3 regions of the Spiroplasma endosymbiont of Sarcophaga carnaria genome follow, and region 1 is predicted to be linked to each of the others. Evidence: riboswitches for the same ligand, from Rfam matches in the RefSeq annotation. Region 1 holds a riboswitch; each other region holds the start of a gene.
What was found. A riboswitch is a leader RNA that binds a small molecule or an ion and turns the genes downstream of it on or off. The one in region 1 is predicted to bind cobalamin.
Positions count from the first base shown of each region.

Region 2: another riboswitch for cobalamin. It lies ahead of AACK91_RS05175 (hypothetical protein); the one in region 1 lies ahead of AACK91_RS04270 (hypothetical protein).
Region 3: another riboswitch for cobalamin. It lies ahead of deoD (purine-nucleoside phosphorylase); the one in region 1 lies ahead of AACK91_RS04270 (hypothetical protein).

Region 1 covers NZ_OZ026456.1:703,580-714,756, reverse strand. The annotation lists gene AACK91_RS04295 (nitroreductase family protein) at 1-5, opposite strand, end outside; gene ptsP (phosphoenolpyruvate--protein phosphotransferase) at 679-2,430, shown strand; gene AACK91_RS04285 (IS1/IS1595 family N-terminal zinc-binding domain-containing protein) at 2,477-3,439, shown strand; gene AACK91_RS04280 (hypothetical protein) at 3,619-3,906, shown strand; gene AACK91_RS04275 (IS1/IS1595 family N-terminal zinc-binding domain-containing protein) at 4,013-4,975, opposite strand; gene AACK91_RS04270 (hypothetical protein) at 4,976-5,899, opposite strand; cobalamin riboswitch at 6,177-6,362, opposite strand; gene AACK91_RS04265 (IS1/IS1595 family N-terminal zinc-binding domain-containing protein) at 6,465-7,427, shown strand; gene AACK91_RS04260 (hypothetical protein) at 7,668-7,856, shown strand; gene AACK91_RS04255 (nitroreductase family protein) at 8,250-8,828, opposite strand; gene ptsP (phosphoenolpyruvate--protein phosphotransferase) at 9,502-11,177, shown strand, end outside.
Region 2 covers NZ_OZ026456.1:885,705-896,881, reverse strand. The annotation lists gene prfA (peptide chain release factor 1) at 1-833, opposite strand, end outside; gene AACK91_RS05200 (hypothetical protein) at 947-1,255, opposite strand; gene AACK91_RS05195 (thymidine kinase) at 1,272-1,856, opposite strand; gene AACK91_RS05190 (bifunctional oligoribonuclease/PAP phosphatase NrnA) at 1,856-2,821, opposite strand; gene AACK91_RS05185 (hypothetical protein) at 2,838-4,763, opposite strand; gene AACK91_RS05180 (hypothetical protein) at 4,871-5,755, opposite strand; gene AACK91_RS05175 (hypothetical protein) at 5,808-6,260, opposite strand; cobalamin riboswitch at 6,356-6,546, opposite strand; gene rpmE (50S ribosomal protein L31) at 6,628-6,921, opposite strand; gene AACK91_RS05165 (hypothetical protein) at 7,006-7,137, opposite strand; gene AACK91_RS05160 (hypothetical protein) at 7,101-7,562, opposite strand; gene AACK91_RS05155 (FAD-dependent oxidoreductase) at 7,674-9,017, opposite strand; gene AACK91_RS05150 (dicarboxylate/amino acid:cation symporter) at 9,092-10,633, opposite strand; gene AACK91_RS05145 (hypothetical protein) at 10,741-11,177, opposite strand, start outside.
Region 3 covers NZ_OZ026456.1:1,492,010-1,503,186, reverse strand. The annotation lists gene AACK91_RS08685 (IS1/IS1595 family N-terminal zinc-binding domain-containing protein) at 1-438, opposite strand, end outside; gene AACK91_RS08680 (hypothetical protein) at 576-1,157, opposite strand; gene AACK91_RS08675 (bifunctional 4-hydroxy-2-oxoglutarate aldolase/2-dehydro-3-deoxy-phosphogluconate aldolase) at 1,160-1,780, opposite strand; gene tkt (transketolase) at 1,784-3,769, opposite strand; gene AACK91_RS08665 (deoxynucleoside kinase) at 3,815-4,438, opposite strand; gene deoD (purine-nucleoside phosphorylase) at 4,457-5,167, opposite strand; cobalamin riboswitch at 5,567-5,737, opposite strand; gene AACK91_RS08655 (IS1/IS1595 family N-terminal zinc-binding domain-containing protein) at 5,963-6,925, shown strand; gene AACK91_RS08650 (hypothetical protein) at 7,049-7,318, opposite strand; gene AACK91_RS08645 (IS1/IS1595 family N-terminal zinc-binding domain-containing protein) at 7,927-8,889, opposite strand; gene AACK91_RS08640 (hypothetical protein) at 8,936-9,448, opposite strand; gene AACK91_RS08635 (hypothetical protein) at 9,479-9,622, opposite strand; gene AACK91_RS08630 (hypothetical protein) at 9,638-10,642, opposite strand; gene AACK91_RS08625 (hypothetical protein) at 10,724-11,177, opposite strand, start outside.

The DNA.
Region 1 (11,177 bases):
TTTATTTGTATTAAAACCAGACATTGAACGGCGAAATTTAATTGCTTGTTCTACTGTTTTCATATTGCTTTGTTCTCCCTGTTGATAATTAATATTTGTTGATTATTTTAAATGACCATAATCAAAGTCATGTACCGCATTTATCATTATCAAACGAAGAATTGAACTATAAATGTATAATATTGATAAAATATTTTGTTTTAATGATTTTGATACTTGATGATATTATAAATGTTTTACTATTTTTTAATTTTAATTAATGTTTTTTATTAGTAAATAAATTTGCTTTATTTTATAATCAAATAATTAATAACATAACTAAAATTAAAATTTTTTATTATTTAATAATAATTTAATTTAAAAATGTACTTTGATTAATACAAAAATAAAAAAACTATATTAAATAATCCATATCATTATAACTCTTGCTGAATATATTTACAAGAGAATAGAAAACAGGAAATGTGGGAGTGCCACACATCTAATAATTTAGTTTATAAGATTCGTGAGTTGGGTGGGGTATCATTTTAATTTTTAAATAATTTTTGATGAACTTTGTAAATTGTAATAAAAATAATAATTTGAGGATGAAAACTATGCTTAAATTACAGTAATTTTCCAATTTTCAGTATATAATAAAAATAGTTTTAGTAGAAAGAGAAGTGAGGAATTTTTATTATGTCAAAAAAACTGCACGGAATAGGTGCGAGTAATGGAATTGCAATTGCAAAAGTTTTTAAATTAGAAGAACCAAAATATGAGATTTCAAATAATACGGTTTCTGATTCAGCTAGTGAAATTAAGAGTTTAGAAACAGCAATGAAGAAGGCAAATGCTGATATTGAAAAATTACAAGAAACTGCCTTAGAAAAATTGGGAGCTGAGAAAGCGGCGATCTTCGAAGCCCATAGTCAGATTTTACAGGATCCGGCGATGATTGATGAAGCAAAAAAAATGATTAATAATGATAAAAACAATGCGGCTTATGCAATTCATACTGTTGCACAGAAATTTATTACAATATTTGCTGGAATGGAGGATCCATACTTTAAGGAAAGAGCAGCGGATATCAAAGATGTAACTGATCGGTTAATTAAATATATTTTAAATGTGCCGGTGTTAGATTTAGCAACAATTAATGAAGAAGTTATTATTGTCGCAGAAGATTTAACACCATCACAAACAGCGCAATTGGCCCCTAAATTTGCAAAAGGATTTAGTTGTGATATGGGGGGAAGAACTAGCCATGCTGCTATTATGGCTCGTAGTTTAGAAATTCCGGCAGTGTTAGGCCTAAAAGATGTTACAAAACATGCAAAACATAATGAAGCGATGATGATTAATGGAACAACTGGGGAGGTTATTTTAGCCCCATCAGCTGACGAGATTAAAACTTGAACCGCAGAACGAACAAAGTTTTTCCAATTGCAACAAGAATTATTAGCATTTAAAGATAAAACCACCGTATCAAAAGATGGATACCAAAAATTTGTTTTAGAAGGTAACATTTGGGCCCCAAAAGATGTTCAAGGGGTGTTAGATAATGGTGGCCAAGGAATTGGACTCTTTAGAAGTGAGTTCTTATATATGGATAATGATCATTTTCCAACGGAAGATGAACAATATAAAGCATATAAAGGCGTGTTAGAAGGAATGCAAAACCGACCAGTAATTATTCGTACGTTGGATATTGGGGGAGATAAAAAACTATCATATTTTAAATTCCCAGAAGAAATGAATCCATTTTTAGGTTATCGTGCGATTCGATTATGTTTAGATAAAACGGATGTGTTTCGAACACAATTACGAGCTTTATTACGCGCGAGTGTCCACGGGAAACTTGGTATTATGTTCCCAATGATTGCTACAATTGATGAATTTAAAGCAGCAAAAGAAATTACATTAGAAGAAAAAGCAAATCTAATTAAAGCCGGACATCAAGTTGCGGATAATATTGAAATTGGAATGATGATGGAAATTCCATCAGCAGCTGTGTTGGCGGACCAGTTTGCAAAACATGCTGATTTCTTTTCAATCGGAACAAACGATTTAATTCAATACACAATGGCAGCTGATCGGATGAGTCAATTTGTTGCTTATTTATATCAACCATATAATCCATCAATTTTACGTTTAATCAAAACAATTATTGATGGAGCTCATAAAGAAGGCAAATGAGTTGGAATGTGTGGTGAGATGGCGGGAGAAGAACAAGCAATTCCCCTTTTAATGGGAATGAAGTTAGATTACTTTTCAATGTCAGCAACAAGTATTTTAAATGCCCGTCGAGTTATTAGTAAATTAGAAGTTCCAGCGATGGAACAATTAGTGGCAAAAGCTCTAACTTGTCAAACCGCTGAAGAAGTATTAGCTTTAGTACAAAAAACAACAAAAAGCTTTAATTTTGTCGAAAACTCTTGATATTTATAAAATATACCTAAAATTAGGTATATTTTTAATATATGGAGGTAAATAAATGATGAAAAAAATAATTACAGAATTAATAAATAGCTTAACAGATGATCAATTTTTAGAATTTTATGAAAAAATAAAACAACAAGCAGACTTAATTAAAAAACAAAAACGTTTAAATGAAATTGATCAAAAATTTAGAGATAAAGGCATTATATGTCCTAATTGCAAATCTTTTCATTGTGTTAAAAATGGTCATAATTCCGAAGGAAAACAAAAATATTTATGTAAAAAATGTCGTGCTAGTTTTGATGCATTTCGTCATCATTTTACTTATTGAAGTCATTTAAATTATGAACAGTGAAATTTATTAATTCAAATTTCATTGTTAGGACAATCTAGTAAAATAATTTCTCGTTTTATTAAAACAACCCCAAAAACCGCTTGATATAATCGACAAAAATTAATGCAATCAAAACAATTAGAAAATACACAGTTAAAATTTAAAAAATTAAATGGTCAAATCCAAATGGATGAAACATTTATTAAAGAAATTCATAAAGGCAATTTTAAAGATAAATTTGATAAACGAAAAACTCATCTCGATCCATTTTCAACTGATACCAAATGCTGTATTCAAATGGCAGTTGATAGCAATAATAATATTTTTGTTCAATCCACCAATACCAAAAGATTACAAAAACAATGGATTATTGAAAATATGAATAAGCAACTAATTAAAGAAAAATCAATAATTATTTCTGATATGCAACCACTATATTTATTAGTAGCAAAACAAACAAATTCTACTCTATATTCCACCAAAACTAGTACAAACCCTGATACTAGTTATCAAAAGTTAAATAAGATTAGTAAATTACAATCCAGTCTTAAAGAAGCCTTAATTCATTATCATGGTTTGGGTTTCACTAATATTCAAAATTATTTAAAGCTCTGAAAATGAAAATACCAACACAAAGGTTTAACACCAAACCAACAATCAACGGTATTATATTTTAACGTTTAAAAAATTTAAAGCAAAATCATAATCTTACACAAAATTAGTTTTCAAATTGTCATATTGATGATTTTTTTTATTTCATCAAGAGTTTTCGACAAAATTAAAGACAAAAAGTGCTTTAAATGTTTAAATTTTTGATAAAATAACACTATTAGTGTTATTTTTTTATTAAATAGGTGATTTTAATGTTTTATTTAAATGCGCAAGCAAGTAATATTCCAGTATCAGTCTTAATTGTTTTGGTTGTATTGTTTACATTGTTATCAATTGCAAGTGGTGGTTGATGGTGATGACAGTCACGGAAAGCTCGTCAAAATTCACATAATGATGACTTTACAACCAAACAAAAATTAACAATTCGGGCTGCTTTTCGAAAAAATAAATATTTAATTCTTTTTTTATGTTGTGTTTTTTGTTTAATTGGTTTAATCTTAGTTTTAGTTAATAAACTAGCTGATTTTCCCTTGTTTTAAAAATAGCTTTAATTTTGTCGAAAACTCTTGATGAAATAAAAAAAATCATCAATATGACAATTTGAAAACTAATTTTGTGTAAGATTATGATTTTGCTTTAAATTTTTTAAACGTTAAAATATAATACCGTTGATTGTTGGTTTGGTGTTAAACCTTTGTGTTGGTATTTTCATTTTCAGAGCTTTAAATAATTTTGAATATTAGTGAAACCCAAACCATGATAATGAATTAAGGCTTCTTTAAGACTGGATTGTAATTTACTAATCTTATTTAACTTTTGATAACTAGTATCAGGGTTTGTACTAGTTTTGGTGGAATATAGAGTAGAATTTGTTTGTTTTGCTACTAATAAATATAGTGGTTGCATATCAGAAATAATTATTGATTTTTCTTTAATTAGTTGCTTATTCATATTTTCAATAATCCATTGTTTTTGTAATCTTTTGGTATTGGTGGATTGAACAAAAATATTATTATTGCTATCAACTGCCATTTGAATACAGCATTTGGTATCAGTTGAAAATGGATCGAGATGAGTTTTTCGTTTATCAAATTTATCTTTAAAATTGCCTTTATGAATTTCTTTAATAAATGTTTCATCCATTTGGATTTGACCATTTAATTTTTTAAATTTTAACTGTGTATTTTCTAATTGTTTTGATTGCATTAATTTTTGTCGATTATATCAAGCGGTTTTTGGGGTTGTTTTAATAAAACGAGAAATTATTTTACTAGATTGTCCTAACAATGAAATTTGAATTAATAAATTTCACTGTTCATAATTTAAATGACTTCAATAAGTAAAATGATGACGAAATGCATCAAAACTAGCACGACATTTTTTACATAAATATTTTTGTTTTCCTTCGGAATTATGACCATTTTTAACACAATGAAAAGATTTGCAATTAGGACATATAATGCCTTTATCTCTAAATTTTTGATCAATTTCATTTAAACGTTTTTGTTTTTTAATTAAGTCTGCTTGTTGTTTTATTTTTTCATAAAATTCTAAAAATTGATCATCTGTTAAGCTATTTATTAATTCTGTAATTATTTTTTTCATCATTTATTTACCTCTATATATTAAAAATATACCTAATTTTAGGTATATTTTATAAATATCAAGAGTTTTCGACAAAATTAAAGCATTTTTATAACCTTCAGTATTAAAATAATTAAAATTTTTTGATTTTAAGAATATCAAAACATCGGAAGCACGAAAGTTATTATTAATTGCAGGAATTAGTTGTGGTGAAATATATTGGGCATTATTATCACCTTTAATTGTAAAGTAAAAACCTCAGTGGGGTAGAAGATATTTTACTTTGTTAAAACTATTATTTATTCAATCTTCTTGATAATTTAAATCAATTCGAAATACATTGTGGGCACCTGTTTTTGACACTTTAATTGAACCCTCACTTGTAAGGCTCAATGGAATGTTCATTCCCACTTGAATTTTATTTTCAGTGTTACTTCAAACACCATAAATTTCCTTCTGAATATCTGTTTGCAATAAGTTTCCTCAACTATTAGAATCTCATCATACAAATTTTGTTCCATTTACTTCTTGAACTGGATGCGAATCAGCAATTGTTCCGCGTTCATCAAACTCTTTTTGAAAGCGATCATTTAGTTGTTTCATATTTTTACTATTTTTAATGTCTTGTCATTTATCTTTTGCCATCATAGTATATCCACCAACAGCTGTATTTTGCGTTAAAAAGGGATTAGAAATATACATACCGTTGTCGGCTTTTCTAAATGTTATTGGCTCATAAATCTGAGTTACGAGTTGCATATTAGCAGTATCAGCAAATGATAACTTTTTCATAATTTCATCAATATTAGTAATATTCTTAAAATGAACATAAACATGGCTTTCTTGGTTAAGGTCTAACCAATTGTTTTGTTCGAAACTACTTCTTGCCGATGATAAATAATAATTATCATAACCAACGGTAAACTCTTTTGATTCCTCTGTTTTCATATGCTAAATCCAATCTGGATACTTATATGAAATAAACTCATCAGTATTTTTACAAGCAATAATTGTCGCTGTTGGTGACAAAATAAATGAACTACTTAATATCACTATTAATAATTTTTCCATCTTCTTTTTTATTCTTTCTAGCAAATTAACAATGGACAATTTAATTCTAGTTACAATAAACAAAAAAGCATTCCCAAAATGCTTTTTATATAACAATCATTAAATTATTTGTTTGCAAAATAATTACATGACTCACACCCAGGAGTTATATAATAAGACTAATTAAATTTAGAAAGGTCTACTGGCTTAACTTCATCCTACTAACCGCCTTCCCAAAAAATATTTTCAGTGGCTTGTGGTGTTCGTCCATATCACAGTTGCTGGGACAGCTCAAGATTTACACTTAATTCCCTAACTCTAAATAACTATATATTAAATTGTCTAAAAATATCATATCATATTTTATTTATCTTGATAATAATCTTTAATTTTGTCGAAAACTCTTGATATTTATAAAATATACCTAAAATTAGGTATATTTTTAATATATAGAGGTAAATAAATGATGAAAAAAATAATTACAGAATTAATAAATAGCTTAACAGATGATCAATTTTTAGAATTTTATGAAAAAATAAAACAACAAGCAGACTTAATTAAAAAACAAAAACGTTTAAATGAAATTGATCAAAAATTTAGAGATAAAGGCATTATATGTCCTAATTGCAAATCTTTTCATTGTGTTAAAAATGGTCATAATTCCGAAGGAAAACAAAAATATTTATGTAAAAAATGTCGTGCTAGTTTTGATGCATTTCGTCATCATTTTACTTATTGAAGTCATTTAAATTATGAACAGTGAAATTTATTAATTCAAATTTCATTGTTAGGACAATCTAGTAAAATAATTTCTCGTTTTATTAAAACAACCCCAAAAACCGCTTGATATAATCGACAAAAATTAATGCAATCAAAACAATTAGAAAATACACAGTTAAAATTTAAAAAATTAAATGGTCAAATCCAAATGGATGAAACATTTATTAAAGAAATTCATAAAGGCAATTTTAAAGATAAATTTGATAAACGAAAAACTCATCTCGATCCATTTTCAACTGATACCAAATGCTGTATTCAAATGGCAGTTGATAGCAATAATAATATTTTTGTTCAATCCACCAATACCAAAAGATTACAAAAACAACGGATTATTGAAAATATGAATAAGCAACTAATTAAAGAAAAATCAATAATTATTTCTGATATGCAACCACTATATTTATTAGTAGCAAAACAAACAAATTCTACTCTATATTCCACCAAAACTAGTACAAACCCTGATACTAGTTATCAAAAGTTAAATAAGATTAGTAAATTACAATCCAGTCTTAAAGAAGCCTTAATTCATTATCATGGTTTGGGTTTCACTAATATTCAAAATTATTTAAAGCTCTGAAAATGAAAATACCAACACAAAGGTTTAACACCAAACCAACAATCAACGGTATTATATTTTAACGTTTAAAAAATTTAAAGCAAAATCATAATCTTACACAAAATTAGTTTTCAAATTGTCATATTGATGATTTTTTTTATTTCATCAAGAGTTTTCGACAAAATTAAAGAATATATTTAAAAATATAAAAAATCCATTATAATTTAATTAGCAAAAAACTATAAACTCTATTTATATTTTATTTACAAATTTTTTTATTTAAACTAACGCTATTACTTAATTTAAAAGAAAGAGGGGAACATTTTTTAAATGCGTGCTGATGTTTTACATCCAATTTGTGATGATTGTTGTTCTAATTTTAAATCATTTCATAAAAGATGAAAATTAAACAATCAAAATAATAAATTATTTATTTTTTTTGTACAAAGAAAATTGAGAACTTCAGGAGGAACACTTGATTTAACCGAGTTAATTCCAGATTATGCTTTTTTTGTGTAATGAAAGATGGTTTGTTATTTATAGCGCCAGAAAACTTCGTCAAATGTCAGAAAAGACTTACCAAAATTTTAATTTTAATAATCATACGTTATTTATTGGCAGTTATTGATACCGAATCTTTACCAACGGAATTATTAAGAGTCGTTGATATAATCTTCCGCGCTATCTTTAAAATGAAAAGGCATTTTTTATTTTGTTAAATAAATGATAAGAGCAAATATGCTAAAACTATTATTTTAGTTACTTGTTAATAAAACCGATCTAATCATTATTTATTCTATGTATTGCAGAAGCAGTTGATTTAACCACAATATTGTAGACAATTATATTGATTTTGTTTAGAATAAACTAAATAAAAAAATACCCTTAATATTTTCAATTAAGGGTATTTTTTTAGTCGATTAATGTGTATAATTCTTCTGATGATAATTGAACTTGTGGATAAATTTTATTTTTCAGTTCTTTATTAGATAAACCAATTGCCATTGATAAATGGACAGATTCTTTTTCTTTATTTATATATCCTTTTTTATTTAAACAATCATTTAACTTAGTTAAATTAAAACCTTGCATGATTGTTGAATAAACTTCTATTGATGCAGCTTGTAAGCTCATATATGCTGCAGATATAAATGCTTTGTTGATTGAATAACTATCACAATCAAATTGTTTTAGATATTCTAAATAAGAATCAACGCGGTCTTCTAATTGGTCTTCTGGCAAACCCCATCTATCTAATCTATTTTTAATAAATGTTTTACTGTTTAAAATATCTCCTTTTACTGATACAAAAAGAATTAAAACATCTGTTGTTTTCACCTTTTTTCAGTTTGGTTCATCATAAGAAATTTCAGCTAGTTTTTCTTTAACATGATTATTTCTTATTGCTAAAATTCTTGTTGGTTCTGATCCAAGTGCACTTGGAGCTAACCGACCAGCATTTAAAATTAAGTTCAAATCTTCTTTTTTTATTTGTATTAAAACCAGACATTGAACGGCGAAATTTAATTGCTTGTTCTACTGTTTTCATATTGCTTTGTTCTCCCTGTTGATAATTAATATTTGTTGATTATTTTAAATGACCATAATCAAAGTCATGTACCGCATTTATCATTATCAAACGAAGAATTGAACTATAAATGTATAATATTGATAAAATATTTTGTTTTAATGATTTTGATACTTGATGATATTATAAATGTTTTACTATTTTTTAATTTTAATTAATGTTTTTTATTAGTAAATAAATTTGCTTTATTTTATAATCAAATAATTAATAACATAACTAAAATTAAAATTTTTTATTATTTAATAATAATTTAATTTAAAAATGTACTTTGATTAATACAAAAATAAAAAAACTATATTAAATAATCCATATCATTATAACTCTTGCTGAATATATTTACAAGAGAATAGAAAACAGGAAATGTGGGAGTGCCACACATCTAATAATTTAGTTTATAAGATTCGTGAGTTGGGTGGGGTATCATTTTAATTTTTAAATAATTTTTGATGAACTTTGTAAATTGTAATAAAAATAATAATTTGAGGATGAAAACTATGCTTAAATTACAGTAATTTTCCAATTTTCAGTATATAATAAAAATAGTTTTAGTAGAAAGAGAAGTGGGGAATTTTTATTATGTCAAAAAAACTGCACGGAATAGGTGCGAGTAATGGAATTGCAATTGCAAAAGTTTTTAAATTAGAAGAACCAAAATATGAGATTTCAAATAATACGGTTTCTGATTCAGCTAGTGAAATTAAGAGTTTAGAAACAGCAATGAAGAAGGCAAATGCTGATATTGAAAAATTACAAGAAACTGCCTTAGAAAAATTGGGAGCTGAGAAAGCGGCGATCTTCGAAGCCCATAGTCAGATTTTACAGGATCCGGCGATGATTGATGAAGCAAAAAAAATGATTAATAATGATAAAAACAATGCGGCTTATGCAATTCATACTGTTGCACAGAAATTTATTACAATATTTGCTGGAATGGAGGATCCATACTTTAAGGAAAGAGCAGCGGATATCAAAGATGTAACTGATCGGTTAATTAAATATATTTTAAATGTGCCGGTGTTAGATTTAGCAACAATTAATGAAGAAGTTATTATTGTCGCAGAAGATTTAACACCATCACAAACAGCGCAATTGGCCCCTAAATTTGCAAAAGGATTTAGTTGTGATATGGGGGGAAGAACTAGCCATGCTGCTATTATGGCTCGTAGTTTAGAAATTCCGGCAGTGTTAGGCCTAAAAGATGTTACAAAACATGCAAAACATAATGAAGCGATGATGATTAATGGAACAACTGGGGAGGTTATTTTAGCCCCATCAGCTGACGAGATTAAAACTTGAACCGCAGAACGAACAAAGTTTTTCCAATTGCAACAAGAATTATTAGCATTTAAAGATAAAACCACCGTATCAAAAGATGGATACCAAAAATTTGTTTTAGAAGGTAACATTTGGGCCCCAAAAGATGTTCAAGGGGTGTTAGATAATGGTGGCCAAGGAATTGGACTCTTTAGAAGTGAGTTCTTATATATGGATAATGATCATTTTCCAACGGAAGATGAACAATATAAAGCATATAAAGGCGTGTTAGAAGGAATGCAAAACCGACCAGTAATTATTCGTACGTTGGATATTGGGGGAGATAAAAAACTATCATATTTTAAATTCCCAGAAGAAATGAATCCATTTTTAGGTTATCGTGCGATTCGATTATGTTTAGATAAAACGGATGTGTTTCGAACACAATTACGAGCTTTATTACGCGCGAGTGTCCACGGGAAACTTGGTATTATGTTCCCAATGATTGCTACAATTGATGAATTTAAAGCAGCAAAAGAAATTACATTAGAAGAAAAAGCAAATCTAATTAAAGCCGGACATCAAGTTGCGGATAATATTGAAATTGGAATGATGATGGAAATTCCATCAGCAGCTGTGTTGGCGGACCAGTTTGCAAAACATGCTGATTTCTTTTCAATCGGAACAAACGATTTAATTCAATACACAATGGCAGCTGATCGGATGAGTCAATTTGTTGCTTATTTATATCAACCATATAATCCATCAATTTTACGTTTAATCAAAACAATTATTGATGGAGCTCATAAAGAAGGCAAATGAGTTGGAATGTGTGGTGAGATGGCGGGAGAAGAACAAGCAATTCCCCTTTTAATGGGAATGAAGTTAGATTACTTTTCAATGTCAGCAACAAGTATTTTAAATGCCCGTCGAGTTATTAGTAAATTAGAAGTTCCAGCGATGGAACAATTAGTGGCAAAAGCTCTAACTTGTCAAAC
Region 2 (11,177 bases), 180 kb from region 1:
CTACGTAAATGTTGCATTGCTAATGCTTTATTATCATGTTGACTACGACCATCTTGTGATGTAACTACAACACCAGTTGGTAAATGGGTAATTCGTACCGCTGAATCGGTGGTATTAACATGCTGTCCTCCAGCCCCCGAAGCACGATATGTATCAATTTTTAAATCAACTGTTTTAATTTCAAAATCAACCTCTTCAATTTCTGGTAAAACGGCAACTGTCGCAGTTGAAGTATGAACTCGTCCTTTGCTCTCTGTCTTTGGAATTCGTTGTACCCGATGTGCACCTGATTCAAACTTCATTTTTGAATAAACACGATCACCTTTCACCATAAATGAAATTGTGGAAAACCCACCTGCTTCTGATTCATTTTCTTCAATCACTTCAATTTTTCACTTTTGTTGCTCAGCATATCTTAAATACATTCGATATAAATCACCAGCAAAAATATTTCCCTCATCACCACCAGCAGCACCGCGGATTTCAAAAATAACATTTTTTTCATCATTAGAGTCTTTTGGTAATAACATCACTTTTAACTCCGCTGTAATTTGTTCTTTTCGAATTTCTGAAGTCTTAATTTCTTCTTTAGCTAACTCAATTAATTCTTCATCTTTTTCATTTTCTAAAATTGCTTTTGCCTCATTAATATTATTTAAAACATTTTTATAAGTTAAATATAATGCAACAGTATCTTCTAATTGTGCTTGTTCTTTTGCCAAACTAGTTAATTTTTTTACATCATTAACTATTTCTGGTTTTGTTAGTTCTTCATTAATTAAATTTGACCGCTTCAACATTGCTTCTAATCGTTCAACTGTTTTTTGATTCATTTTATCCACCTCTATTTATTCAGATACCTAGCAATTATTATAATATATTTTAAATTATAATGCCTAATTTAATATATTATAATAAAAATAAATCATAATAATTAATGATTTATTTACTGATTGGCAATAATTTCTTGAAATTTTGGTAATTTTCTTAATTGATCAAGGAGGGTTAAACGATACTCACAACTCTCAAAGGTTTTTTTAACGGGATGTTTAGTAATAATCTTTTGACTAATTTTAAAAACATTGCCATTAACAACAACATTATCATTTTCCTTCGCCATTAAATTTTCCATAATTGTAATTTTAGAATTAATTGGTAAATTTTCAACAAAGTGTGCTTTAAGTTTGATAACTGTTCTTGGTTTACTATTTATAATAAAATATGCTTCTGCATTTAATCCTGCTTTTGTTAACATTTTTTTCCTTTCCAACTTAATATGTTACTTCATGGCAATGTCGACAACGAGCTTCATATTTATCCTTTTCGCCAATTAAAACAATGGGATCATAATAATTAGCTGGCTTACCATTAATCAACCGTTGCGTACGATTTGCTAAATTTCCACATTTAACACAAATTGCATGCAATTTTTTAACTTCTTCTGCGCGAGTCATTAATTGCTCAACATTAAGAAATGATTCGCCACGAAAATCTTTATCTAAACCATTTACAATAACAATGATTCCTTTATCTGCTAACGAATCAGCAGCTTTAACAATATTGTTATCAAAAAACTGAACTTCATCAATTCCAACCACATTTGTTGTTGGCTCAATTCGACTTAATAATTCTGCTGAATCTTTTACTGGCATTGCTTCAACTGAATTTTGACTATGACTAACAACTTTATTCTCACTATATCGGTTGTCAATTTCTGGCTTAAAAACTTGAATTTTAAATTTAGCATAACTTAACCGTACTAAACGACGAATAAACTCTTCTGTTTTTCCAGCAAACATACAACCCGTGATTACCTCAATTCATCCCATTTGTGCTTTACTATTTAAAAAATACATTATTCACCTTCCACATATTTAACATTATTTTTAATTAAAATACTTAAATCGGCTAAAATTTTCTCAGTATCTTCTCACTGATAAATTCTAGCACCGCTAGCTAATTCGTGGCCTCCACCATTATATTTTTGAGCAACACCATTAATAATATAAGTATTACTACGAATACTTATATTAATATAACCTTCTGCTTTGTTTTCAATTAATAACATTCAAATTTTAAATTCTTTAATATTGCTCATAATATTAACTCATGGTTTAACAGTTTCATAATCCATTTGATGTTCTTTTAACATTTTGTCTGTTATTTTAACATAACTAATTTGATCATCATAAACCATTACTTGTGATAACAAATAATTTTTAAAACACGCATTTGTTCATGATTCTTCATATAAATTGTGATAAATGTTTTGCAAATCAAAACCTTTTGCAAGTAATTGCCCTGCTAACGTCAAAGTCTCAAGAGAAGTTTTGTTATACATAAAACGATTAGAATCAGTGATAATCCCCGTAAAGATTAATCTTGCCGCTGCTGCTGAAACTTTTAATTTTGATGTTAAAACTAAATCAGCAATCATTTCACTAGCTGCAATTTTATTTGCATCAACTCATTGTAAATCTCCATATGGTGTTACATTGGGGTGATGGTCAATTTTAATAATTTCTTTTGCTTCTTGTCAATATTTACTATCAATTCGTTCAACATTACCTGTATCTGTCACAATTACTAAAGCTCCACGATAATCTTCTTGTTTAACAAGATCAGGTGTTGCTAAAAAAGCCAAATACTTACTTGGTTCACCATCAACCAAAACTTTTTTAATAGGAAAATTATCCTTAATAAATTGTGCTAGTCCAAACGCTGAACCATAAGCATCACCATCTGGTGAAATATGACGCAAACAAATAATAGTATTATAATCTTTAATTTTTTGTAAAATTGTTTTTTTTAAATTTTTCATTTTAAAATTCCTCACTTTAAATGTCAATAACTAAGTTATTACTACTTTTATTATAAATTAATAACGCATGTTTATCAAAATATATTGTAGTCATTCTCTTTAAATTTAATTCTTTTTCAGGAACTAAGACTTTTAAAATCATTTTATTATCAGTTTCAAAAAAACAAACAATTGATTTCCCAATTTTTTTAATTGTTTTAACTTGGCCTTTACACATTAAATGTAAATCCTTATTAAAAAATTTTGTTTTTTCAAAGGAAATTAAATTTGGGTTAATCGCTAATCAACATTCTTTTTGGTCAACTAACTTAATTTCTTTTGGTAGCTTAATTTTAACTTTTTCATTCATGAGGATATGATCTTTTTCAAAATACTGCATTGAAAAAATATTTTCAGAACTATTGTACATTGTTTGATATAAATGCATTGTTTCGGGGAAAAACTCAGCCTGTTCTTTTGTCATTAATTTATAATTATTATTTTCATCAAAGAACAATAACTTAGTAACATAGTTTTTAATATTTTCAATGTTTCTTGTCAAAACTAAAAACGTCATTTGCGGATTATAGTTTTTTAACGTTAATAAAATATCATTTAATTCAATTGCTTCATTATGTGTTAAATTATCAAAAGTATTATGCAAAATAATCAATTCTTTATTTGTTAAAATCGCATTAATTAATCTAATCTTTGTATGATCAAAACTACTTAGATTTTTGGTAATTTTAAATCAGTTCATTTTAATATTTAAATTACTCATTAGTTCTTTTACTTGTTCAAATGCTTGATTATAAACTGTAACAATTTTTTCATTTGCCGCAGCAATCACAAGGGAATTATCTTCTTCACGTTGGATTAATTTATCATTTAATAACGCTAAATGGTACTTATGAAAATATTCAAGAACTTTTCCTTTAACAATTGTTGCTTCATCTGGCAACAAATTTGAAATTAGTTGTTCTTGTTTTTGATTATAATTAAACCATTGATCTTCTGCTAGTTTCAATCAAGTAACAACATTAATTGAATTACTTTTATGTAAAATCCCTTTAATAATATTTTTTCGTTCACTATCACGCATAACAGTATTAAGAACGTTCAGACGATATTTTTTTAAAGCTTTTCTTGCTTTAATTAGCTTATATCGTTCATAAAGAATTTTAGTTTGTAAAGTTTTTAAATACTTTTCACAAACAAGTTTATCCCCAATAAATCCAAATTTTTTATTTTTAATCTTTCTTTTTTTGGCAATTTCATAACAATCACATAAATAATCCAATTCAGAAATATAATAAATCTTATCTCATAAGGCTTGTAAAAACGCAAGAAAAACTTCGTAAACACGAATCTCTTCTTTTTTATAAGTGTAGGTATGTAAACTTTGAATTAGAATTGAATCCTTATCATCTTCTAAAATTTTGGCAATTTCCTTTTTATGAAATTCACTAATTTGTGTTAAATATGTTTCAATTCATTCTTCCTTAATCCTAATTGAATTATGAAAATATTCATTAATGATTTTATCTGTTTTCAATATTAAATCTTTTTTATTTAAGTCATTACCTATAAAAACTAAATTTTTATAACGATATTTATTTTTAATGTATTTTAAAGAACTATCATGCAAAAATTTTGGTATTTTTAGAATATGATAAGCTAATCGTAATTTCGTTGGCAAAAAACCTAACCGTAATGTCCCCGGTGAAACATAACCAATTTTTCGTTCCTTTGGCAGTAAAGCAGTAATGTTTTGATTATTTAAATAAATTTTTCCACTATGTGGTTTTTTCTTTCCTAATAGAAGTTTTAAAAAATATAACTGTGAAAATTTATTTTCAAAATAAGTTCCTAGAACTTCTTGACTGTTGACATCAAAGTTTAAATCAGTAAAAATATTTTTTTTATAGCGTTTATATTTTAAATTACTAATTTTTAGTCCCATTCAAACACCACTCTTCTAATCATTTTTATTATACCCAAATAAAAATAATAAAAAACACTTATTCTTAAGTTAATAATTTTATTAACCCCCATAGTGTTTTATATAAATTACATAATTTTATATCTAATTGGCATCCCCAAATTTAATCGTGGATGATAATCTAACCCCTCAATATTTAACGTAAAATTAAATGTTGTACTAATTTTTACTAAACTATTTGCAGGTTCATCTAAACTCTTAATTTGATTACCCTTTGGTGGAATAATTTTTTTAAGATTAAGTTTTTTGTTAAGACCCGGATTTTCACTAATAAAACTAGCAATAAAAGTAGCTGCTTTTTCTTGTAAATAATTTATATTTGCGACATTATTTACATCATTAAAATCTAACTTACTATTATTAATTTCAATATCATTTTGCGCAATATATGCATTATATTTTTTTAAAACAAATCGATTTAATTCATCAGTTTCATTTGGAATAATTGGAATTTTAAAAATTATTTTTTGTTCAACATTCATATCAGTAAAACGCATTTTTCAAGCACCACTCTCTAACCATTTTTCCGCTACTTTTAAGCATTTCACAGCCAAGGTAACATTAACCATTTGATTTTCGTCAAGTGTCAATTCTTGACCACTAAGAATTGTAAAAGTTGCCGCAAATGGATATGCTAAATAAAATCAAAAATCAGGAATATTTGATACATCCTTTGCAAACCCTAATGGAGCAATTTTGCGTTGTGGCAAATTTAAAAAAAGTGTACTCAATTGATCACTTGTGGGTTTAAACAAGTATTTTTGGTTTCCCTCTTGTTTGCTAATACCAAAGGATGGATAAATATCACCTTGCATAATTGTAAAATTATTTGGTAAGGTTGGCAAATCTTCTTCGCTCTTATTATTTTGACTTAAATTTTGACAACTAATTAAACTTGTTGTTGATGTTACGGTCAACAATAAAACTAGCAAATTAGCTAATATTTTTTTCATAATTATAGAAACTCCTTTCTCAAAAAAAGGATAAATAGGATTATTACTTAACTTAAATCTTAGTTAAGACAAAATCAAATAATTGGTCTTGTTCTCAAACGTCACGAAAAACTAAACCATCAATTCCAACTGAACAATAATTTGCTGGACTAGTACTAAACTTGCAGAATGGATGTGTGCTTGAAAAAACTGCTCAATAATTTTTATTAAAATCTGTTATTATATCATCAACTCTGATCAATAAACGGCCAAATGATGTTTCGTTAAGCCCAAAAGAATCGGAATCCGATGCTAACATATCACCTAAACTTACTAATGAATTATAAAACGTAATTGTATTGATAACTCTTCCACTTTCATTTTTTACTGTGATTTTAACACTATTAACATGATATCCATCAATACTATTTTGTGATACTTTTTCGCTGTTTGATGAAGTTAATTGTTGCAATGCAACATTTGCAATAGTTGTTGTACCAACTGTTAAACTTGTTACTAACGTCAAGATATTTTTAACCATTTTTTCTTCTCCTTTTGTTTTTTATATTTATATTTTTATCTTATTTACAAAATAAATTAATCCTATTTACCTAGTAGGACTCTTATTAAATTTATCAGGCCGGTCTACTGGCTTAACTTAATCCTACTAGTTAATCCTTCCCAAATATGTTATTCAGTGGTACTCATTAACATTCGTCAGTTTTACAGTTGCTAGGACAGCTTAAGACTTGCACTTAATTCCCTTTTATCCTTTATAAACTTTTAAAGTAGTCTATTTTCATTATAACGAAAAAAACAAAATGACCTAGAATTATTATTAAAAAAAACTTTTATCTTAATAAGATAAAAGTTCTCTACCATTATTCTGCTTTTTAATTATCAGATTTTGGTTTTGCTGTTTTTTTATTAAGTTCTTTTTGTACTTTTGATGCTTCTTCTGTTTGTTTTACTAATTCTTCTTTTTTATTAAATTTAGATTTAAAGCGTTCAACACGTCCTGCTGCATTAGCAAATTGCTGATTACCTGTATAGAAGGGATGGCATGAAGAACAAGTATCAACTTTTAATTCTTTCCCCTTAGTAGAACCAGTTATGCGCTCTGTTCCACAAGTTGTGCACATGATTTTAGTATCAAAATATTTTGGATGGATTCCTTCTCTTGCCATATAATTCACCTCTCTTTTAATAATATGGATGCATATTATTTGCACGTAAATAATGATAACACATATTATCAATAAAAACAAAAATTATTTAATAATCTTTGCAAATTCATTAAAATCAATGCGTACCCGTGGTAAACTTGTTTTTTCATCTGTTTCATCATAATATCCTAAAGCTAAGACTAATACCGAATATAATTTATCTTGGTTAAAAAACAATGTTCTGATAATAAATCATTACATTTTTTAACATCAAAACCCCCTATAATTGTTAACCCAATTTTTAAATCAGCAGCTTGCAGGGTAATAAAACTAGTTACAATATGTGCTTGTTCAGACACAAAGGTAAATAAATCTTTTTTTTGCGTTAAAAAAGTTTGATATTTATCAATTGTCTTTTTTAACACATCAGGTTGTGCAATATTTCGTTCTAACCGTGTTGTCAAAAATTCCGTTGAGACTAAATATTCTGGATTAATCCCAGCGATAATCATAATACAATTTGCATTCTGAACTTTTTCCTGATTCGAACCACTCATTACCTCTTCTGCAAATTTAGTTTTTAATTCTTTATTAGTAATAGTCAAAACATTAGTAACTTCTAGCCCTAATGAGCATGGTGCTAAACGCCCCGCTTCAATAATTGTTAATAAATCATTATCGTTAATAGTTTTGCTACTATCATATTTTTTAATTGTTTTTCGTCAATTAATAGCATTTTTTACTGTAATTTAATAATTTTTTCTCCTTTATTTTTAGTCTTCATTAATCTTCGTTAAAACAACATTTAATACATCAACACTTTTTGCAAATGGTGGTGAATATGGTAAATCCAAATATTCAATCTCATTAATTTTAGTTTTTGTCCAAATTAATGGGATTAAAGCATTGATTCTTAAACTAGCTTTATTATAACCAAAGATTTGTGCCCCTACAATAACTTTTGTGTTTTGATCATAAATAACCTTAACGGTAACTGGTTTAGCATCGGCTACATAATGAGTATGATCAGTTCCCGTAATAACCACTTCTTTAGTATTAAAACCATTTGCAATTGCTTGCTCTTTCGTATACCCTGTTCGAGCAATTTCACTATCAAAAACTTGGATAATAGCGGTTCCAATCGCCCCTGGAAAATGATCTTTTTTCCCTGCTAAAATATTACCTAAAACCTTTCCGTTTTTTGCCGCAACAGTTGCTAATGAAATATATTGTAACCTATTATCAATCATATTTTTTGTCGTAACACAATCACCAACAGCATAAACATTTTTAATATTAGTTTCAAACTGATCATTAACTAAAATCGCCCCAAATTCATTCATTTTTAGCTCTGTTTCTTTTAAAAAATCAGTGCTTGGGATAACTCCAATTCCCACTAAAACTAAATCTGTTGGAATCTCTTCTTCTGATGATAATCTAATTTTTGTTACTTTATTGTTTTTAACAATAAACTCTGCTACTTTCTCATTTGTCTTAATTTTAATTCCTTTATGTTCTAAATCTGCCACTAATAATTGGGCAATATCTTCATCAATTAATTTTCGTGAAACCCATTTGTCGGCTTCAATTAATGTAATATTTTTTCCTGCTAAACCAAAACTTTCACAAAATTCTAAACCAATGAAACCGCCACCAATAATGGCAACATTTTTAATTGTTGCTAAACTATCGCGAAGAACTACTGCCGATTCTAAAGTTGTTCCTGTAAAAACATTTGATGCTTCTTCTCCCGCCAAATTTAATTTGCGTGGTGTTGCTCCAACACTAATAATCAACTTATCATAAGTATCATTAAATTTTTCGTTTGTTGCAAGATTAATTCCATAAACTGTTTTTGCCTTAAAATCAACTTTTGTTACTTCACACGAAGTTTTTACAATAATTCCATTATCTTTAAATTGTTCAACAGTTCGTGCAATCATACTTTCTGGTTTATCAAAATGTTTTCCAACATAATAAGGAATTCCACAACTACCTAACGATGGATATTTTAATTTTTGATAAGCAACTATTTCAACATCATCTTTTAAAATACGTTTTAACTTACTAGCTGCTGTCATTCCAGCAGTTGACCCACCAATTACAATTACCTTCATCTTTTCCCCTTCTTTCTGTCTTCTTAGTAATATTATAACCTTTCAAATTTAAAATAAAAATAAAGGTGTTACCTTTATTCTTGTTTTGACGCTTTTTCTCTCTTTCGTTTTCGCCGTAGGCGTGATCATTTGAAAAGCATGAGATCTTCGTTTTCTAAACAATTTGTTAACCGGGCAGCAATTGTTGTTGCTTGTAATCCTCCTGCAACATTTACTGCTGTTCGACCCATATCAAATAAGCCATCTAACGCTCCAATAATTGCATAAACAGGAACATATAAAGTCCCTAAACCAAGCCCCCCCAGCACCCCGGCTGTGACAACACTAGCTGTTCCTGGAACACCAGCAATTCCTAATGACGCAACAACAACAACTATTAAAGCAATAAAGAAATTAGCGGCTGTCAAATCAAATAATCCTGCTGTTACAATAAATGAAACAATAATTCCCGCTTGTACCCCAGCACAAGCAGTTAATCCCATTGTTGTTGTTAATGGTACTGAAATACTAACTAAATTTTCTTTTACTTTTATATCATCTTTCAAGACTTCCATTGTTAAAGGTAAGGTTGCATTTGAAGATTGGGTTGTAAATCCTTGAATTACTGGCTTAATAGCAAATTTTCATCATTTAAATGGATTAATTCCTGATAATGTTAATAATAACGAATGTCAAATCAAGGCAATTACTAGACATAAGTAACCAACCCCAATTACAATTCCAATTTGTGCTAAATATCCAATTGGACGCGAAACAATGGCATAAGTAATCATTGACATTACGGCATAAGGCATTAACTTAATAATAAACATTAAACATGACATAATAACTGTCCATCAACGATCAAATCCAGCACGGATTTTTTGCATATCTTCGGGATGTCTTTTTGATGATTTTTTAACCGCAAGGCCAATTAATCCTGCAATAACCATCACTGGAATAATTGCTCCCAAAAAGAATGGAGCAACAAAATTTGAAGGAACATAATCTCAAATAATTTGTGGTAATGGTTTCGATGCTGCTTTATCATAACTACCACTTCCCGAAATTGTAAAACCATTGCCAATATTAAAAGCAATACCAATAAATAAGGTAATAATAAACATCACTGCAACATTTAACAATAAAATGGCAATTGTAATAATTGTTCCTTTTTTTGATGCTGCATCTTTTCCTGGTTTTGATACGGCTCGTGCAATTGCTAAGAAAACAACAGGAACAGTCATTAATAAAATCGCATTTAAAAAGACCGTTCTAAAGAAGTTAACTCAAATTGAAAAATCATGAACTCACAAGACATAAATATCATTTGGAATGTTCTTATTGGGGTCATTTGGATCTTGAATTATTGGATTAATCATTGAACCTGACGGATCAGCTGTGTTATATGGGAAATTATTAATTGCTTGAACAACAATTCCAATAACTAAACCAAAAGCTAGTCCTAATAAAACACGAAAAATAAAACGCATCTTTGTTTTTTTAATTCAAAATCATAATAAAAGCATAATTCCAAAGAAAATAAAAATACTAACAAATGATTGCCAAGTTGAAATTGACAAGAAGTCATGTAAAGGATTACTATTATCTGTACTATTTAATAAGTTTAAATACATTTGTCCTCCTCGCTTTCATAGAATAAATTATTATTTAAATAATACCATAAAATAGATGATAATTCATTTTAAAAAGAAGGCAAAAAATATTACTATTATATCTATGATTATTTAGGCTGCTTTTTTAGTTTCTTTTTTGTCTGTTTTGCTAATAATTGCCCTGATACTTCTGCTTTTATTAACGCTTGTTCTTCTACTGTTAAATAATTCAATGCACTAATACTTTTTTCATGTGTTTTAATATTTTCAATGTTATTCATTGCTTGATAAATTAATTTTATTCTAATTGTTCCATATTTCATTTTTAAGAAACGATAGTAGGTTCCTGCTAGTCCAATCATAACAAAAACAATAACCCAAATAAATAAAATCCCCATATTTTTGACAATCTCAGTTTGATATTCACCAATACCGATACTTGTTGGTGAAGATAAACCATATATTATTGTCCCAATATTATGTAAGCCATAACGGAATGGTGAGATATATGATAAAACATCAAAAAATTTATTTTGCATAAATGATGGGAATGTTCCTCATCCAG
Region 3 (11,177 bases), 790 kb from region 1:
TTTTAACTGTGTATTTTCTAATTGTTTTGATTGCATTAATTTTTGTCGATTATATCAAGCGGTTTTTGGGGTTGTTTTAATAAAACGAGAAATTATTTTACTAGATTGTCCTAACAATGAAATTTGAATTAATAAATTTCACTGTTCATAATTTAAATGACTTCAATAAGTAAAATGATGACGAAATGCATCAAAACTAGCACGACATTTTTTACATAAATATTTTTGTTTTCCTTCGGAATTATGACCATTTTTAACACAATGAAAAGATTTGCAATTAGGACATATAATGCCTTTATCTCTAAATTTTTGATCAATTTCATTTAAACGTTTTTGTTTTTTAATTAAGTCTGCTTGTTGTTTTATTTTTTCATAAAATTCTAAAAATTGATCATCTGTTAAGCTATTTATTAATTCTGTAATTATTTTTTTCATCATTTATTTACCTCTATATATTAAAAATATACCTAATTTTAGGTATATTTTATAAATATCAAGAGTTTTCGACAAAATTAAAGCTTTAATTTATAAAATATTGCTTTTTATTTAAATAATATTTTTTTGAAACAACGGGATTAAATATGACAATCAAAGCCATGATATAATTTATCTTCTTTAAAGATTTCTTTTATATCATATTTTTGGCGATAATCTTTTACATCCCCAGTTTCAATCGCTTTAATTGCTGCACACGCCATTGCATGTGAACTACATAAAGTAATTTGAGGAACATTACCACTATTTAACGGTTCATGATACAATGCCCCTGTTAACATTTCATTTAGGCCAAAACCAGGACATTCTCCTTTTAAAATTCCCTGTTGTACTCGAAAATCAGAAATAATTGGGAAGAGATATTTTTTCTTATTATGAATTGCTTGTTCGACCATTAATCCAAATTCCATATGAGTCCCAGAATCTCATCCATCTAACTCAAAAATGACATAATCAGCGGTGGTTAAACCAGCATAATCTAAGTCAAAAATTGCTTTATTAGTTGGACGGACGGTTTGATTTGTTTCAAAATCAACTGGATTTCCAATAATAAAATCAGGAAACATTGCTCGTAACCGATCCCCTTCTACTTTTCGGGTATTTCATTGTGCTTCAGTAAACATGCTTCCAGCATTATAAATTACTTTTTTATTATCTTGCATTATTATCCTCCTTCTTGGTTAATTGTGCTAATTATTGTTTTTATTTTTTCTTGTTCAAAAATTTTATTATTAATATCACCCGTTACAAAAGCCCCAACCGCTACTAAGTCATACCCTAGCGTTTTTGCTTCTTTTAAATTTGTTAAATTAATTCCCCCTGAAGCCATATATGTTTTTGTTGGAAAAAAGGTTTTTAAAGTTTGAATAAAATTTAATTTAAAAGAAGTCGCTGGAAAAATCTTAATAATTTCTCAATCAGCATTAACAATATTCGTCACTTCCTGTAAGGTCATTGCTCCTGGAATATACAATAATCCTTTGCGATGACAAAATTCACTAACTGTCGGGTTAAAAACAGGGCCAACTAAAAATTGTGCTCCTGCTTCAGCTGCTAAGATTGCTTCTGCTAATGTTAAAACGGTTCCAGCGCCAACTAAAATTGTTGGATGTTTTTTTCGTAATGCTTTAATTAATAATTCAACCTTTGGAATTGTAAAAGTTAATTCTAAACATGTCACTTGCAAATTGATTAACATTTCACAAATTTGCTGGGCAACATTATAATCTTGATTACGAATAACATAAAAAACTTTCTGTTCTAAAATTTTGGGTAAATCATTCATTACTTAACCTAAATATTTTTCAATTCTTTGAATAATCGTGTCTTGATCTAAGCATTTGTACTTAATAACAGCATCAGCACTTCCTGATAAACCATAATCATCAACACCAATTACTAAACCAGTTTTACCAACAAATTTGTATCAAACATAGTCATTAGAAAACTCAATCGCAATTACTTTTAGAAAGTCTTTTGGAATTATGCTTTCTTGATAAGCAATTGGTTGCTGGTCAAATAATTCAACCGATGGCATTGAAACCACCCGAATATTTGCTTTCATTGTCTTAGCCGCATTAATTGCAATTGGAACTTCGGTTCCTGTTGCAATAATAATTGCCGTTAATGGTTTTGTCTTGTCTTCTTCAACAACAATATATCCTCCCTGCAATGTTTTTTTATAACAAGTTGTAGCTAACTGATAAGGGGTATCTTGGCGCGATAAAATTAATGCTGAAGGCGTTTTTTTTGTTTCAACAACAAGTTTTAAACAACCAATTGCTTCATTAATATCAGCAGGACGTAAAACGTTTAAATTCGGACAATTTCGTAACATTGCTAATTGTTCAACTGGCTGGTGCGACTTACCATCAAAACCAACCCCAATTGAGTCATGTGAAAAAGCAAAAATAACCGGTAAATTTTGAATACATGCCATTCTAATGCACGGTTTCATATAATCAGAAAAAATTAAAAACGTTGAATTAAATCCTTTTAATCCTTGATGTAATTCAATTCCAATGCTAATTGTCCCGGCGGCAAATTCCCGAACCCCAAAATGAATATTATTATTTTGGGGTGTCTTAATTGTTCATGAACCATTATAACCAATAATCTTTGTCGCTGTTCCCAAATCAGCACTACCACCAAACATATTATTAGGACATTTTTGTTGATAATATTTAAAAACATCCCCCATAATAATTCTTGTTCCTGCTTTTTTATTTTGATCAGTTGTTAATAAGGATTTAAAAGCATCAAATTCAACAGTCGGGGCAGCAAATAATTGCTTGAATTCCTCGGGAAAAGCAGTTTGATAAGCTTTTAATTTTGTTGCTCATGTTTGGTATGTTTCTTGACCGCGTTTAATAAAAGTATCCTTTCAATAAGTTTTAACATCTGGGTCAACATAAAATTGCGGATGTTCAAAATCATAAAAGGTTTGCACTTGTTGCATTTCTTCTGCTGTAAACGGTGATGAATGCATTGGTGAGCCTTGTTTTGGATGCCCATAACCAATAATTGTTTTACACTCAATTAAAGTTGGCTTATCACTTTTTTGCGCTGCTGTGATTGCCTTTTTAATTGCTGTTAAATCTTCATCAGCATTATCAACGCGAATATAATTTCAATTTTGTGCTTCAAAAAATTTTTGATAATTTACTTTTAAAACTTCATCACACTTGGTATCTAATTGACAATCATTTGAATCATACAACATAATTAATTTATTTAACTTTCATACTCCAGCTAACTGGATTGCCTCAAGAGCACCCCCCTCTTGTAAATCACCATCACTACACAAAACATAAGTATAATGATCAATAATGTCGTGTCCTGGTTTATTAAACTTAGCGGCTAAATGTTGTTCTGCTAATGCCATTCCAACGCCATAACCAACACCTTGGCCTAATGGTCCCGATGAATTATCAACCCCTGGGGTTACACCATATTCAGGGTGCGCTGGGGTTTTTGAATTAATATGGCGATAATTTTTTAAATCATCAATTGATAAATCATAACCTGCAAAATGTAAAATTGCATATTGAAGCGTTGACGCATGTCCTGGCGATAGCACAAAACGGTCACGATTAATTCAATCGGGGACAGCTGGATTAGCAATTAAATTGTTTAAATAAATTGCTTGCATCATTGGCGCTGCACTTAAAACAATCCCTGGATGGCCAGTTTTATTATAGATAATTGGATCTAAGCCTAAAATTCGTAAATTACTTAAGCTTTTTGTTTCAATATTATTATTTGTATCTTTCATTTCGTTTTCCTCCTAATAAATTTAAAATATCAACGATAATTATTTTTAAATTAAACAAGGAACTTTATTATCTATCATTAATAATTTCTGCATAATAAAGGTCATTTTTTCTGCAAAATTATCGTTATCAGCATCAACAACAATGAAATGATAATCATCCTTTAATTCATGATATAAGACCTCATATTGTTCATTTAATTTTTCCCAATAATGGTATGGCGTTTCTAATTCTAATACGCGGCCACGCTTATTAATCCGTTCAACAGCTTTTGGTGTTGAAACTTTTAAATAAATAATGACATCAAACCCTAATTTTTGTTTTAAAATTGGTGTAATAACATTTTGAAAAAAACGATTGTAAACTTTAAAATCAACATCATTCATAATTTCTAACAAATGTGAAACCCGAACAAAAACCGGATCTTCTAAAATCGTGCGATCAAAAACAGTATCTTCTAAATTATCAATTTCAAAAAATTGTTCAATTCTGGTTGTCAACATGTAAATTTGCATTTTAAAGGCAAATCCTTTCATGTCCTGATAAAAATCATTAAAATATGGGTTTTCTTCTAAGGGTTCTTTAAATAAATTATAATTTAACTGTTGACATAACGTCTCACTAACTTTTGTTTTCCCAGCACCAACAGTTCCAAAAACAGCAATTTTCATTTCTTCTCCTCCGTTAGGTTATTTCATTAATTGCACTGCCGTTGTTAACGCCAATTGCACCATTACCATAAAATTATTTTGGCGTTCCATTGCTGAAGCTGCTTGTTTTGTAACAAGGTTATCAGAAATAGTTAGCAATGTTGCTGCTTGTTTTTTGGTCACAATTGCATTTGCAAACAAGGCATATGATTCCATTTCAACAACATCTAGATTATGTTCTTTCGTAAATGATAACGACTCATCATAGCGATAAAAAACATCAGCAGCATGGGCATTACCAGTATGTGTTTTGATTCCTTGCTTTAACGCTACCTCTTCAATCGTATTGAATAATTTTTCACTTGCTGGAATTAGATGAGAATCTATATTAGCAGCAATTTTGGCATAATTACTTTCACCAAACGCTTCGCGAACATTGAAAATATCATATAGTTCAAACTCTGATTTATAACTACCCGCTGAACCAATGCGAATAATATAATCAACATCATAAAATTTAAATAATTCATAGGAATAAATTCCAATACTTGGACAACCCATCCCACTTCCAGCAATTGTAATTTCAATATCTTGATATTTTCCTGTATACATAAACATATTTCGAACCTCATTGACTAATTTGTAATCGGTCAAATATTTTTCCGCAATTGCTTTTGCTCGTAACGGATCACCGGGCATTAAAACAACTTTTGCAATATCCGTTGGTTTTGCATTAATATGTGGTGTCATTTTTTTATTTCCTTCCTTTTGTACCTTTATTGGACTAACGATCCTATTAATGAGGTTATTATTTAAAATGCTTTTTCTTAAAAATAAATTTAAACAAAACGAAAAGGAATATTTTAATATATTCGTATAAGTGATGTTTAATTAACAGTTTTATTTTTATTTAATAAATTAATTTAATAAAAAATTAAAATTATAAAATATTTTAAAATTAGTTTTATTAAACTTAAAGATTTTTTAATTATTATTATTTTAAATAATGCCCTAATAGGATTATCGCTTTAAATTAACAACTAAAAAACGCTTTTTGACGTCTTTAAAATTATTATTTAATAGTTTTTCACTAATAAATAATTAACTATCCAACCCCAGGGATAATAACTATAAAGGCAGCACTGATAAAATATCAATGTTTTTTAGATCGGTCTACTGGCTCAGTTTCACTTTACTCGCTATTCCTTCTCAAGAATTATCTTCTAAATGGCATATGTTAGCTTTCATCCACTTTACAGTTGCTGGGACAGCCTAGGAGTTTCACCTAATTCCCGTAACATCCAAAATTGCTTTTTAAAGTTGTTAAAGTAATAGTATAAAGTTTAATTTTAAAATGCAAGTTAAAATTAAACTTTTTCTGTGAAAACCACAGACATTTAAGAATTTAGTTCATACCGTTAATAAAATTATAACATTAAAATAAAAAACTGCCATTAATTTTTGGCTTTAATTTTGTCGAAAACTCTTGATATTTATAAAATATACCTAAAATTAGGTATATTTTTAATATATAGAGGTAAATAAATGATGAAAAAAATAATTACAGAATTAATAAATAGCTTAACAGATGATCAATTTTTAGAATTTTATGAAAAAATAAAACAACAAGCAGACTTAATTAAAAAACAAAAACGTTTAAATGAAATTGATCAAAAATTTAGAGATAAAGGCATTATATGTCCTAATTGCAAATCTTTTCATTGTGTTAAAAATGGTCATAATTCCGAAGGAAAACAAAAATATTTATGTAAAAAATGTCGTGCTAGTTTTGATGCATTTCGTCATCATTTTACTTATTGAAGTCATTTAAATTATGAACAGTGAAATTTATTAATTCAAATTTCATTGTTAGGACAATCTAGTAAAATAATTTCTCGTTTTATTAAAACAACCCCAAAAACCGCTTGATATAATCGACAAAAATTAATGCAATCAAAACAATTAGAAAATACACAGTTAAAATTTAAAAAATTAAATGGTCAAATCCAAATGGATGAAACATTTATTAAAGAAATTCATAAAGGCAATTTTAAAGATAAATTTGATAAACGAAAAACTCATCTCGATCCATTTTCAACTGATACCAAATGCTGTATTCAAATGGCAGTTGATAGCAATAATAATATTTTTGTTCAATCCACCAATACCAAAAGATTACAAAAACAATGGATTATTGAAAATATGAATAAGCAACTAATTAAAGAAAAATCAATAATTATTTCTGATATGCAACCACTATATTTATTAGTAGCAAAACAAACAAATTCTACTCTATATTCCACCAAAACTAGTACAAACCCTGATACTAGTTATCAAAAGTTAAATAAGATTAGTAAATTACAATCCAGTCTTAAAGAAGCCTTAATTCATTATCATGGTTTGGGTTTCACTAATATTCAAAATTATTTAAAGCTCTGAAAATGAAAATACCAACACAAAGGTTTAACACCAAACCAACAATCAACGGTATTATATTTTAACGTTTAAAAAATTTAAAGCAAAATCATAATCTTACACAAAATTAGTTTTCAAATTGTCATATTGATGATTTTTTTTATTTCATCAAGAGTTTTCGACAAAATTAAAGATTTTTGGCAGTTATAAATTAAATTAGAATGATAATACCATATTTGGGCCAGCAATAGTACAATGGCCACTTTCAAGTACATCCAGTCCAATTATTGCGTCAAATCCTTGGCTGGAAATATGTTCATTTCCGTGAACCATTGTAATCTTAGTTACAAATGAACTTGGGAATACTCGAGATTTTAATCCCTCAGGTGTTGATACTATTCCTTGTTGAAGGTCAATTGGTAAATGTAAAGCAACCATATATGTATAAAATTCATCTTCTGAATTAGAACCAGTAGAAACTTTCATTTTTCCTCTTGACTCAAGTTTTAATTTTTCAACAATTTTAGTTGATATAACAGAATTTGTTGCACCAGGTATCTATTAAAGCTTTACAAAAAAACCATCCTTTAAATTAATTTCTTTGTTGGAAATGGAAGTAACGACTAAATCAACTTCGAATCTTCTATTTTTAAGTGACGTTCAAATTTTAGGCATAAAAACTTAATACCACATATCCAAAATTATTCATTTTTGGATCTAAATCACTAATTTTTTGAACGATGAATTTTTTATCACTTAAATTTTCTAATGAATAAATATTAGCTTCATCATAATTAGAAAATTTTGCTACAAATTTTTTATCCGAAATTATAACAATATCCTCATTTTTTAAATTATATTTTTTAATTAATTCATTTTTATTATCATTAAATCATTTAAAATTTTCGTCAATATAATTCTTATTTTCACTTTTACTAATTTCACATCAACTCCTATTACATATTAATTATAACTTATTTTTTTAATTTTTAAACTTTAATTTTGTCGAAAACTCTTGATGAAATAAAAAAAATCATCAATATGACAATTTGAAAACTAATTTTGTGTAAGATTATGATTTTGCTTTAAATTTTTTAAACGTTAAAATATAATACCGTTGATTGTTGGTTTGGTGTTAAACCTTTGTGTTGGTATTTTCATTTTCAGAGCTTTAAATAATTTTGAATATTAGTGAAACCCAAACCATGATAATGAATTAAGGCTTCTTTAAGACTGGATTGTAATTTACTAATCTTATTTAACTTTTGATAACTAGTATCAGGGTTTGTACTAGTTTTGGTGGAATATAGAGTAGAATTTGTTTGTTTTGCTACTAATAAATATAGTGGTTGCATATCAGAAATAATTATTGATTTTTCTTTAATTAGTTGCTTATTCATATTTTCAATAATCCATTGTTTTTGTAATCTTTTGGTATTGGTGGATTGAACAAAAATATTATTATTGCTATCAACTGCCATTTGAATACAGCATTTGGTATCAGTTGAAAATGGATCGAGATGAGTTTTTCGTTTATCAAATTTATCTTTAAAATTGCCTTTATGAATTTCTTTAATAAATGTTTCATCCATTTGGATTTGACCATTTAATTTTTTAAATTTTAACTGTGTATTTTCTAATTGTTTTGATTGCATTAATTTTTGTCGATTATATCAAGCGGTTTTTGGGGTTGTTTTAATAAAACGAGAAATTATTTTACTAGATTGTCCTAACAATGAAATTTGAATTAATAAATTTCACTGTTCATAATTTAAATGACTTCAATAAGTAAAATGATGACGAAATGCATCAAAACTAGCACGACATTTTTTACATAAATATTTTTGTTTTCCTTCGGAATTATGACCATTTTTAACACAATGAAAAGATTTGCAATTAGGACATATAATGCCTTTATCTCTAAATTTTTGATCAATTTCATTTAAACGTTTTTGTTTTTTAATTAAGTCTGCTTGTTGTTTTATTTTTTCATAAAATTCTAAAAATTGATCATCTGTTAAGCTATTTATTAATTCTGTAATTATTTTTTTCATCATTTATTTACCTCTATATATTAAAAATATACCTAATTTTAGGTATATTTTATAAATATCAAGAGTTTTCGACAAAATTAAAGTTTTTAAATAATTTAAACCTAAAATAGCTAAAACAACATTCAGCTGCATTTATCATATCCAATTTATTTACACCGGGTTTTTCATCGCGAATATTAGTTTTCTCATTATTAATACAATTAAATAATTCTTGATATAAATAACCATTCTTTTTTACTAATATTTCTTTGTCATTAAATGTTTTAAAAACATCTAAATTCTCACTAAAATAAATTTTTCCTTCGGCTAATAATCTTTTTCATTTATAATGTCGGTCTTGTACACTTCATCCTTTTGTTCCAGTAACTAAAATAGTAGAAAATCTTGTAATATCTAAATCCATATTTTTTCAATCATTATTTTCAAGTAGTGTTTTTCTAACAAAATGGCCAACTGTACGAGCATCATACCCAATACGATAACTAAAGTCTTCCTTTAAGTTATGATAAATTTGTGATCAACTATTAATTTTATTAACCATACTATCAACTTTTTCAGTCATATCCTTAAATTCTGTACTTGATATTGATTGTTATTCAAGAATATAAATTCCTTCAATAAATTCTTCCTTATCAAATTCAAATCCTATTAAAATTTGAGTGGCATCATCTTGCCCTTTTATACTATCAGCATAATCTGCACCAATTTTAATTTTAGTAAATCAATATTTGTTCATATCTTTTCAATAAAATTATTTTGGATTAAAAAATTTGGCACCAGTAATTAAGTCTTTTTTGTAACTATAACGTTCAGGATTAAATTGACGCTCTCCCCCACGAAATAGTGAATCATATACTTCTGGTTTATTTTCATTTAATCAATTTCCTAAATCAAATACTCTTTGATTAAGATTTTTGTTATTTACTTTTGTAGTACCTCTGACAACTGTCACACCAATATCATTCATAAAAGTTTGATCATTAAAATATGATATATCATTATCATCTAGTTCTTTTTGGACTTCCTCTGTTAATGGAAAAATAGATTGGACGAATGTTTCATAAATAATATGATCAGCATTATGATTGTTAAAGCCAAAAATAATAATCTGTTCTTTTCGTAATTCCATTGTTACATCATCATCTGAATAACATAATTGTGGAACTACTTCTCTTGTAGTTGCAATATTTTTCCCACGTGAAATTTGAATTATCATATTGAATAATCGATACATGTATTCGTTTTCATCTAAAATTGTTGCATCTAGCGGAATTACCTCGTCTAAACCAAAAAAGGCATATTCCCCTACTGATGCATCTTGTCCTTCTCAAGTACTTCCGTTGTCAAAACCAACAACTTTAATTATTCTGCCATTCGGTCAAATATATTCAAATCTAGTGTCACTAACTTTTTTCTTTATTATTTTTTCTGAAATAGCTTCTTTGATTGTGACTACATATTCTTCTAAATCATTAATAACTCTTGTCATTTTCTTATCGTAGTTATATTTGGCTGATATGTAAGTATATCTTGCCAGTAGACAATTTCAATCTAAAAAATTGCATGTATAAAATAACGCTAATAAACAAATAAGATAAGATTTTCCAAACCCTTTTGCCCCAGTTAAAATTTTAAATATTGCTGATTTCGATATTGGCTCACAAAATTTAGCAATAAAAATTTTAGCTAATGCGTCAATGTTAAAATTACAGTTTTGTTCATCTCAATTTAAGTTAATTATTTCTTTTGTTTCCATGCCAATATAGATGCACTATTTTTCTTAAAAAGTCAATAAAATTACGCGCGAGCGCTCGTGGATTTTGGCAAATAAAAACCCTTATAATATAAGTGATATTAATGATCTAGATTGATCAGTGCTATCAAATAAACCAATTGCAAATTTAACTTTCTCATTATATTCATCAGTTAATTTAAACTCTCATAATCCATAACCCGGGATTGAACTAACTAATAATTCAGTGATATAAGATGGAAATTGTAACTTGAATTCGCCTTTGTTAGTAAGACTATCATTGTAAGAATCAAATTCAATTTTGCCACTACCATAGCTAGAGTATAATTGTTTGACTTCTTCATCTAAATTAGTAATTCGATGAGCTAAGTATTTTGAATAGCTACCATTAGCTAACTGTTGATCTAAAGGCATTGTGGAAGGAATCGAACTAGTTTCTAACGAATTATTAATTTCCGGAAATGAAAAGTTATTATAGTCTAATTGATAAATATAGTTTTTTGAAATTATATCTTGGTTAAATTCAAAGCTATTTTCA